One region of the Haloechinothrix sp. LS1_15 genome, then DNA from elsewhere that is predicted to be linked to it. Evidence: predicted binding sites of a transcription regulator. Region 1 holds the regulator's gene; the other holds the start of a gene.
What was found. The regulator HspR, encoded in region 1, represses chaperone genes until heat shock. The targets are predictions, from matches to a motif close to ANNTTGAGTNNNNNNNACTCAANNT.
Positions count from the first base shown of each region.

Region 1 (3,380 bases):
CGGAACAAGATGGAGGACGTTCCAGATGAGGCGCCGGAAGCCGGGTTCTGGGGCACCTACACCCCGTTCGGGACCTCCCAGGAGGAGCTCAACGCCGAATGGGGCAAGAAGAACATGCAGAACATCCAAGCGTACGAAGAATACGTCACCGCCACCCATCGGAACCAGCCGCCGCTGCAGGCGAGCTACGGCGACATCACTATCCCCGAGCTCGGCGGTGGCTCGGGTGCAGGCACCGGCGGTCCCGGCGCGGTGGGGGGCTCCGGGGCTACCGCCCCGTCGGCGGCCGCTGGCATGGGCGCCGGTGGTGGTGCCTACGGCGGTTCCGGGGCTGCGGGTGCGTCTGGTGGTTCGGCGGTGGCGCCGGGGGTGCCTGGTGGGGCTGCTGTTGGTGGTGCTGTCGGGGGTGGTGCTGGTGGTGGCACCGGGGCCGGGGCTGGTGTTGGTTCGGGTGCGGTGCGGTTGCCGGATGGCAGTATCCGGTATCCGGACGGGTCGATCCGGCGTCCGGATGGCAGTTTGGTGCGGCCGGATGGCACGGTGATCCCGCCGAGTGGCACGAGCGCTTCGGGAATCGGTGGTGCCGCAGGCCGGTCGGGCGGTGATTTCGGGCCGGTGGGATCGGGGGCGGTCGCCGGGGGTGCAGGTATGGCCGCTGGGGGTCTGGCCGCAGGCGGTGCCGCGGGCGCACGACCCGGTGGCGCCGCAGGCGGCGCTGCTGGTGTCGGCGGTGTGGCTGGTCCCGGCGCGATGAGTGGGCAGGGCGGCTTCGGCCCGACGGGCTCGGGCGCGGCTGGTGCGGCCGGGGGCGGCGCGGGCGGTGGTGCCGCGGCCGGGGCGCGGGCGCCGATGGGCGGCATGATGGGCGCCGGAGCTGGCGGTCGTGGTGGCCAGGGTGGCGAGGACGACACCCACCAGCGCAAGTTCATCCAGGACGAGCAACTCGACACCGGCCTGCCGGTGGTGCGCGACGAACACGGCGAGAAAGAGTACGACCCCGTCACCGGCATGGTCATCATCGACGGCGTCATCGGCGAATGAACCGGTGAGTCCGAGGGGGAGCAACATTCGTGATCACGAAACCGATCACCATCAGCCTGGAGACCTACACCACCCTGCTCGACAAGGAGAATCTGGGCGAACCCCACCCAACCCTGGTCGGGGGCGAGCTCTGGTACCCGCCGGAGCTCGCCCGAGAGCGGGATGTCCGCATCCTGCACGAGTTGCGGGAGCAGGGCCTCACCTCGGGTAACCGGGTCAGCGAGGACTTCCACGACACGCTGCGCCTCGTGCAGCGCCCTGCCGTGGAGTACTACACTTTCGCCGTCTCACCCGAAGGCGACCAATGGACCGCACGCACCGCCATGATCGGACGGGACGCCCTGCTGATCACCAAGCACGGTGCCGACATCCATCTCGAACCAATCCCACATGAACAGCTCGGGGTACGGCTAGCGGCCGCGCTCCCGGAAACACCCCCGGCACAGCTGAAGTCGATCACTTGCTCGGTGGCCGAGCTGGAAGCGCTACAAGCCGGAAAGTCGCTACCGCCCGGCCCGTCGTCCAGTGACGCCAAGCGCATGCAGCGCTGGCTCGACCTGGAACGGCAGAGCGCGGGCCAGCTGTACGCCGCTATCCGTGACGGAATGAACCGTCGGCACACCACCACTGCACCCATGCCGTGCTGGATCGACACCGAGTCGGGGAGGCTATTGCTCACCCCCGACGGTTCCGGCTGGTGCACCCTTACCGGAGGTGACACGATGAGCATCGCGCAGAAACTGTCCGCGCTGGAGGAGAAGCTGCGCGGCTGAAGCCCCGAGTCGTCGCGCGAGGGCTACCGCCGGTTCGGCGGGCGCCACACCACCAGCGCATCCCGTTTGCGGAACGGCACCAGATCCCTGCGGTACGAGGCGTGCACAGCCGCCGCGGCCTGTTCGGCGGCGGCGTAGGCTGAGGCAAGCTCCTCGTTCAGCCGGGCCACCTGGTCCCGCAACGACTCGATCTCGTTCTCCAGCTCGATGATGCGCTTGATTCCCGCGAGGTTGACACCGTCCTCTTGGGACAACCGCTGCACCTCGCGCAGCATGGCGATATCACGCACCGAGTACCGCCTGCCGCCGCCAGCGGTACGGCCCGGTGACACCAACCCCATGCGGTCATACGACCGCAGTGTCTGCGCGTGGAGGCCGGACAGCTCAGCGGCCACCGAGATCACGAAGACCGGTGTGTGCTCGTCCGCGCCATGGGGAAGTTCACCGAACCCTATCGCCATCGCCATCACCGCTCCTTCAGCATCCTCGTGATCTCAGGACGCGGATCATGATCAGCCATCTCCTCGGTGTAGGTGCGCAGCGCCGAAGCGGCCTTCTCGCTCAGCGACGACGGAACATTCACTTGCAGCGTGACCAGCAGGTCACCCGTGGATCCGTCCCGCTTCGCGATGCCCTTACCGCGCACCCGCAGCACCTTCCCGCTGTCGGTCCCCGGAGGGATCTTCACCGACACCTTGCCCTCCAGGGTCGGTACCGAGATCGTGGCACCGAGCGCCAGCTCGGAGAAGTCAACCGGCACTGTGATCGTCAAGTTGTTACCCGACCTGCCGAAGACCTTGTGCGGCGTGACGTGCACACGCACGTACAGATCACCCGCGGCCGCTCCGCCGCGTCCCGGCTCGCCCTGCGCTGCCAGCCGGATCCGCTGGCCGTCGGACACCCCCGGCGGGATCCTCACAGTGAGTGTCCTGGTCCGGGTGCTCGTACCTGCACCACGACACTCGGTGCAGGGAGAGTCCACAATGGTGCCGCGACCGCGGCACTCGCGGCAAGGCTCCGAGAACGCGAACGAACCCTGGCTGGTGCTGATCAACCCGACACCGCCGCACAACCCGCAGGTGCGCGGCGACGTTCCGGGGCGCGACCCGCTACCACCACAGGTACCGCAGCTCGCCGGGCTGGTGAGCCGCAACGGGACTGTCGCGCCTTTGACGGCCTCGGCGAAATCGATGCGGACGTCGGTCTCCACGTCACTGCCGCGCTGCGCCATCGTGGGACCCGCAGTGCCGGTGGTGGCACCACCGCCGCCGCGCCTGCCGAACAGGCCGCCAAGGATGTCGCCGAGGCCCCCGAATCCGCCGGGCTGCTGGCCACGACTCGCGCCACCGAACAGATCGGTGAACTCGAAACCTCCACCGTCGGGGCCGCTCCCGGCGCCGAAGGGGAAGCCACGCCCGCCTGCACCAGCCCCGCTTCCGGCGCCGGCACCGAACAGGCTACGGGCCTCGTCGTACTCCTTGCGTTTCTCCGGGTCGGAGAGCACCCCGTAGGCTTCCGAGACCGCCTTGAACTTGCGCTCGGCCTCGGCGTCTCCCGGGTTGGCGT
Region 1 is NZ_WBXM01000001.1:281,918-285,297, reverse strand. It holds gene F8178_RS01320 (hypothetical protein) at 1-1,041, shown strand, start outside; gene F8178_RS01315 (ESX secretion-associated protein EspG) at 1,071-1,814, shown strand; gene F8178_RS01310 (heat shock protein transcriptional repressor HspR) at 1,838-2,275, opposite strand; gene dnaJ (molecular chaperone DnaJ) at 2,281-3,380, opposite strand, start outside.

Region 2 (3,380 bases), on a different contig from region 1:
CTGCACGAGACGCAGGTGTCCCTGGCGATCGAGCGGCTGGCCGCCAGATCCTCGGCCGATAGTGCCGGGGCGTCCGCGAACGTGGCGGCCTGGAAGTTCCTGGTGGGGAGCGTATTGATCGCGTTGAACGCCAGCAGGTTCGCCAGCGTGCCCAGCTCGCGATACTTCGCGGTGGCGGGACCGAAGGAACGTTGCCGCAGGTCCTTGGCCGCTGCCAGCACCGCTTGCCGGTCAGCGGGCTCGACCCGGGTGCTACCCCGCACGGCCACGCACTTGACATTCTTCGCACCCAGCACCGCGCCGAGCCCACCACGTCCGGCGTGCCTGCCGTCGTGCGACAGCGTGGCATAGCGGACACGGTTCTCCCCCGCCCGTCCGATGGCAGCCACCCGCCACCGGCGTCCGTGGCGCTCGCGAACCGCTTCCTCGGCCTCGCCTGCGGACAGGCCGCCGAGCTCGCGGGCATCGGCGAGCCGCACTTCGCCGTCGTCGATCAGGATCGAGGTGAGCGTACCGGCGCGTCCGGTGATCACGATCGCGTCGTAGCCGGTGAGCTTGCCGGAGATGGCGAAGTGGCTTGACGCGAGCGCGTCGTTGAGCAGGCCGGTCAGCGGGGACTTAGCTACGACAGCGAACTTGGCGCTGGTGGTCAGCGGGGTACCGACCAGTGGGGAGAACACGAACGCCAGGGGAGCGGCAGCGCCGAGCGGATCGACACCGGCCGGGCAGAGCTGCCGCATCAGCCAGGTTCCCAGGCCCACGCCGCCGAGGTAGTCGCGCAGTACCCGCTCGGGCAGCGGCATGACCTCCTTCGAGCCGTCGGAGGCATCGATGACGAGGGCACGGCCGCAATAGCCGTAGGCAGGAGCATCCATGGTGCTCACCCACCCGCGTCCGCGGAGAGGAACGATACGGTGTCGCCGTGCTGCAACGGCCACAGCCGGTCTCCGCGGATTTGGTCGCCGTTGACCGCTGCAACGATGTGTCGGTCCAGTTCCAGCCCGAGCTGCTCGGCGGCTGAACCCAGGTTGGCCGCTCTGATGCGCGTGGGGGTGTGCGTGCGTCCGCCGGTAGCCAACACCCCGAAGCACTCGACGTGTACCTCGGGCGCTGCCCGCTCGCGCGCCTGCCGGTACTCCTCGGGCGTGTTGACATTGACCACCGCGTCGAGTTCGGGATCGGTAGCCGAGAGCTCGGGATCGGCAAGGAAATCCGCATCCTCGAGAGTCCGGACACGACACTCCTCGAAAAGATGGGCAGGGCGTGAGCGGCCCGCTTCGAGTAGCTTGGTCACGTGCCCGGCCAGCGAGGTGCGGTACCCAGCCGCCAGCGGTTGCCGGAACCCGTGCACGTGCGGCAGGACCACGTCAGGGGGAGTGTGCCACCCGGCCGCCGGATCGGTCCGGAAGCCACGTAGCACGGCCCGGACGAACCGCTCGTGGAGGAAGGGTAGGTCGGTCGAGCACACGAACGCTGTCCCGGCCTGCTTCGCGGCAACGGCCAAACCGACGGCGAGTCCCTGCATCGGCCCGCGTCCCTCTTCCGGATCCTCGTGAACAGCTATTATAGGAGGTAGAGCGGGCAAACGCTGCCCGGGCGCTCGCACGACGACGATCGGGCCGTCGACCACACGGCCGAGGATCCCGGTGACGTGTCGCAGCAGGGTTGAGCCGTGCCACTCCAGGGATGCTTTCGCTGTCCCCATCCGGGAGGAGCGGCCTCCGGCCAGCACGACCCCTGCGACGGAAGTCATACTGTAGACGGTATACGAAACGTCAAAGCAGCTCAGTCAACCTGCGGGAGATGCGGGAGATGATGAGCTCCCGCATGGCGTCGCGAACCCGCCCACGTAGTGGTACAGGGCGGTCAGCGCACCTCGCGGTCGGCCAGCGCGTACAGCGTCTCCTGGTCCATCCCGGCGGCTTCGATCTCCGCACCGTCGATGGCGCCACAGTGCAATCCCCGCAGCAGGAAGGTCGCCAGCGCCTGCGCGGTGGCGGGCTCGTCGAGGACACCGGAGCCGCCGGAGACGCCCAGATAGGCCCGAAACCGCTCGCTGGCGTCGGCGAATCCCGCCCTGAAGAAAGCGTAGGTCGCGGCGTAGCGCGTGACGAGCTGTCCAGGGTGCATGTCCCACCCCTGGTAGAAAGCTCGTTTCAGGGAACGCGTCACCAGCCGGGCGTGCAGCAGCCACGCCGCGCGCACCCTCTCGGTGTCGCCGGTGGGCAGTACGTTGGTGGAACCGTCCGACAGCCGCACACCGGTGCCAGCCACGGCCAGCTGCATGATCGCCTTGGCGTGGTCGGCCACGGGATGCTCCATGCTCTGCTGCGCCGGGGCCACATCGCAGGCCGCGCTGTAGTCGTAGGTGCCGTAGTGCAGGCCGAGCAACCGGTCACCCGCCGTGTGGACCATGCGCGCGATCGCGCTCGTGCCATCGGCAGCCAGGACCGCCTGCGGGGTCTCGACCTGGATCTCGTACCTGAGCTGCCCCTGCTGGAGCCCGTGCGCGCGCTCGAGCCACTCGCACAGTTCCGTCATGGCTTCGACCTGAGCCACCGCGGTGACCTTCGGCAGTGTGACGACGAATCCCGCGGGCAGCGCGCCTGCACGGCTGAGCGCGCCGAGGAACCCGTCCAGGGTGCGCACGCCCCGCTCGCGCGTGGCGGCTTCCAGGCTCTTGAACCGGATGCCGACGAACGGTGGGGCGCTGCCCCGCGCCTGGGCCTCGGCCAGCTCTCGGGCGGCGGCAAGCGCCGTGGCGTCCTCCTTCTCGTCGCCCGGCGCGCCGTAGCCGTCCTCGAAATCGATGCGCAGATCCTCGATCGGTTCGGTGCGCAGCTTGCCGATCAGCCGGGGGTGGATCTCGGTGAGTAGCGTGGCGTCGAGGCCGGTGCTCGCCGCCAGCGCTGCGGTGGTCGGCGCGTGCGCCTCCAGCGTGGCCAGCGCCTGCTGCCCCCAGGCCTGTGGCAGATCCGCGGTGAACTGATCGGCAGGCACGTAGACGGTGTGCACGGGCTGCCGTCCCGCGACCCGGCCGGGGTAGGCCGCCTTGAGCCACGCGTCGACCGGTGCCAGCCTGCTGTCCAGCGCGTCGAGCACGTCACCGCGTAGCCGCGCCGGCCAGGTCGCTGTGTCCGTCCCCATCGCACCTCCCGGTACGGGTTCCAGTACAACCGTTCTGCTATGCGAACCTTACATTCTGTATCGTGAAATACGCAACCGGCGGTGCGACGGGAGTCGTCGGGCATGCGGCGATTCCCGTGCGTGAGCGCGGGCTCGGGGATGTGGACAGTGGTCGGTGGTCAGCGCGGCGACCTTCAGGAGCCGACCTCGAGATCGTGCTCGTTCACCTGCTTCGACAGGCGCCTGGCTACGTC
Region 2 is NZ_WBXM01000005.1:185,087-188,466, reverse strand. It holds gene F8178_RS10170 (aldehyde ferredoxin oxidoreductase family protein) at 1-875, opposite strand, end outside; gene F8178_RS10165 (NTP transferase domain-containing protein) at 881-1,753, opposite strand; gene F8178_RS10160 (DUF6986 family protein) at 1,867-3,147, opposite strand; gene F8178_RS10155 (IclR family transcriptional regulator) at 3,321-3,380, opposite strand, start outside.
Region 2: the regulator HspR is predicted to act here: its motif matches at 1,772-1,796, upstream of F8178_RS10165 (NTP transferase domain-containing protein).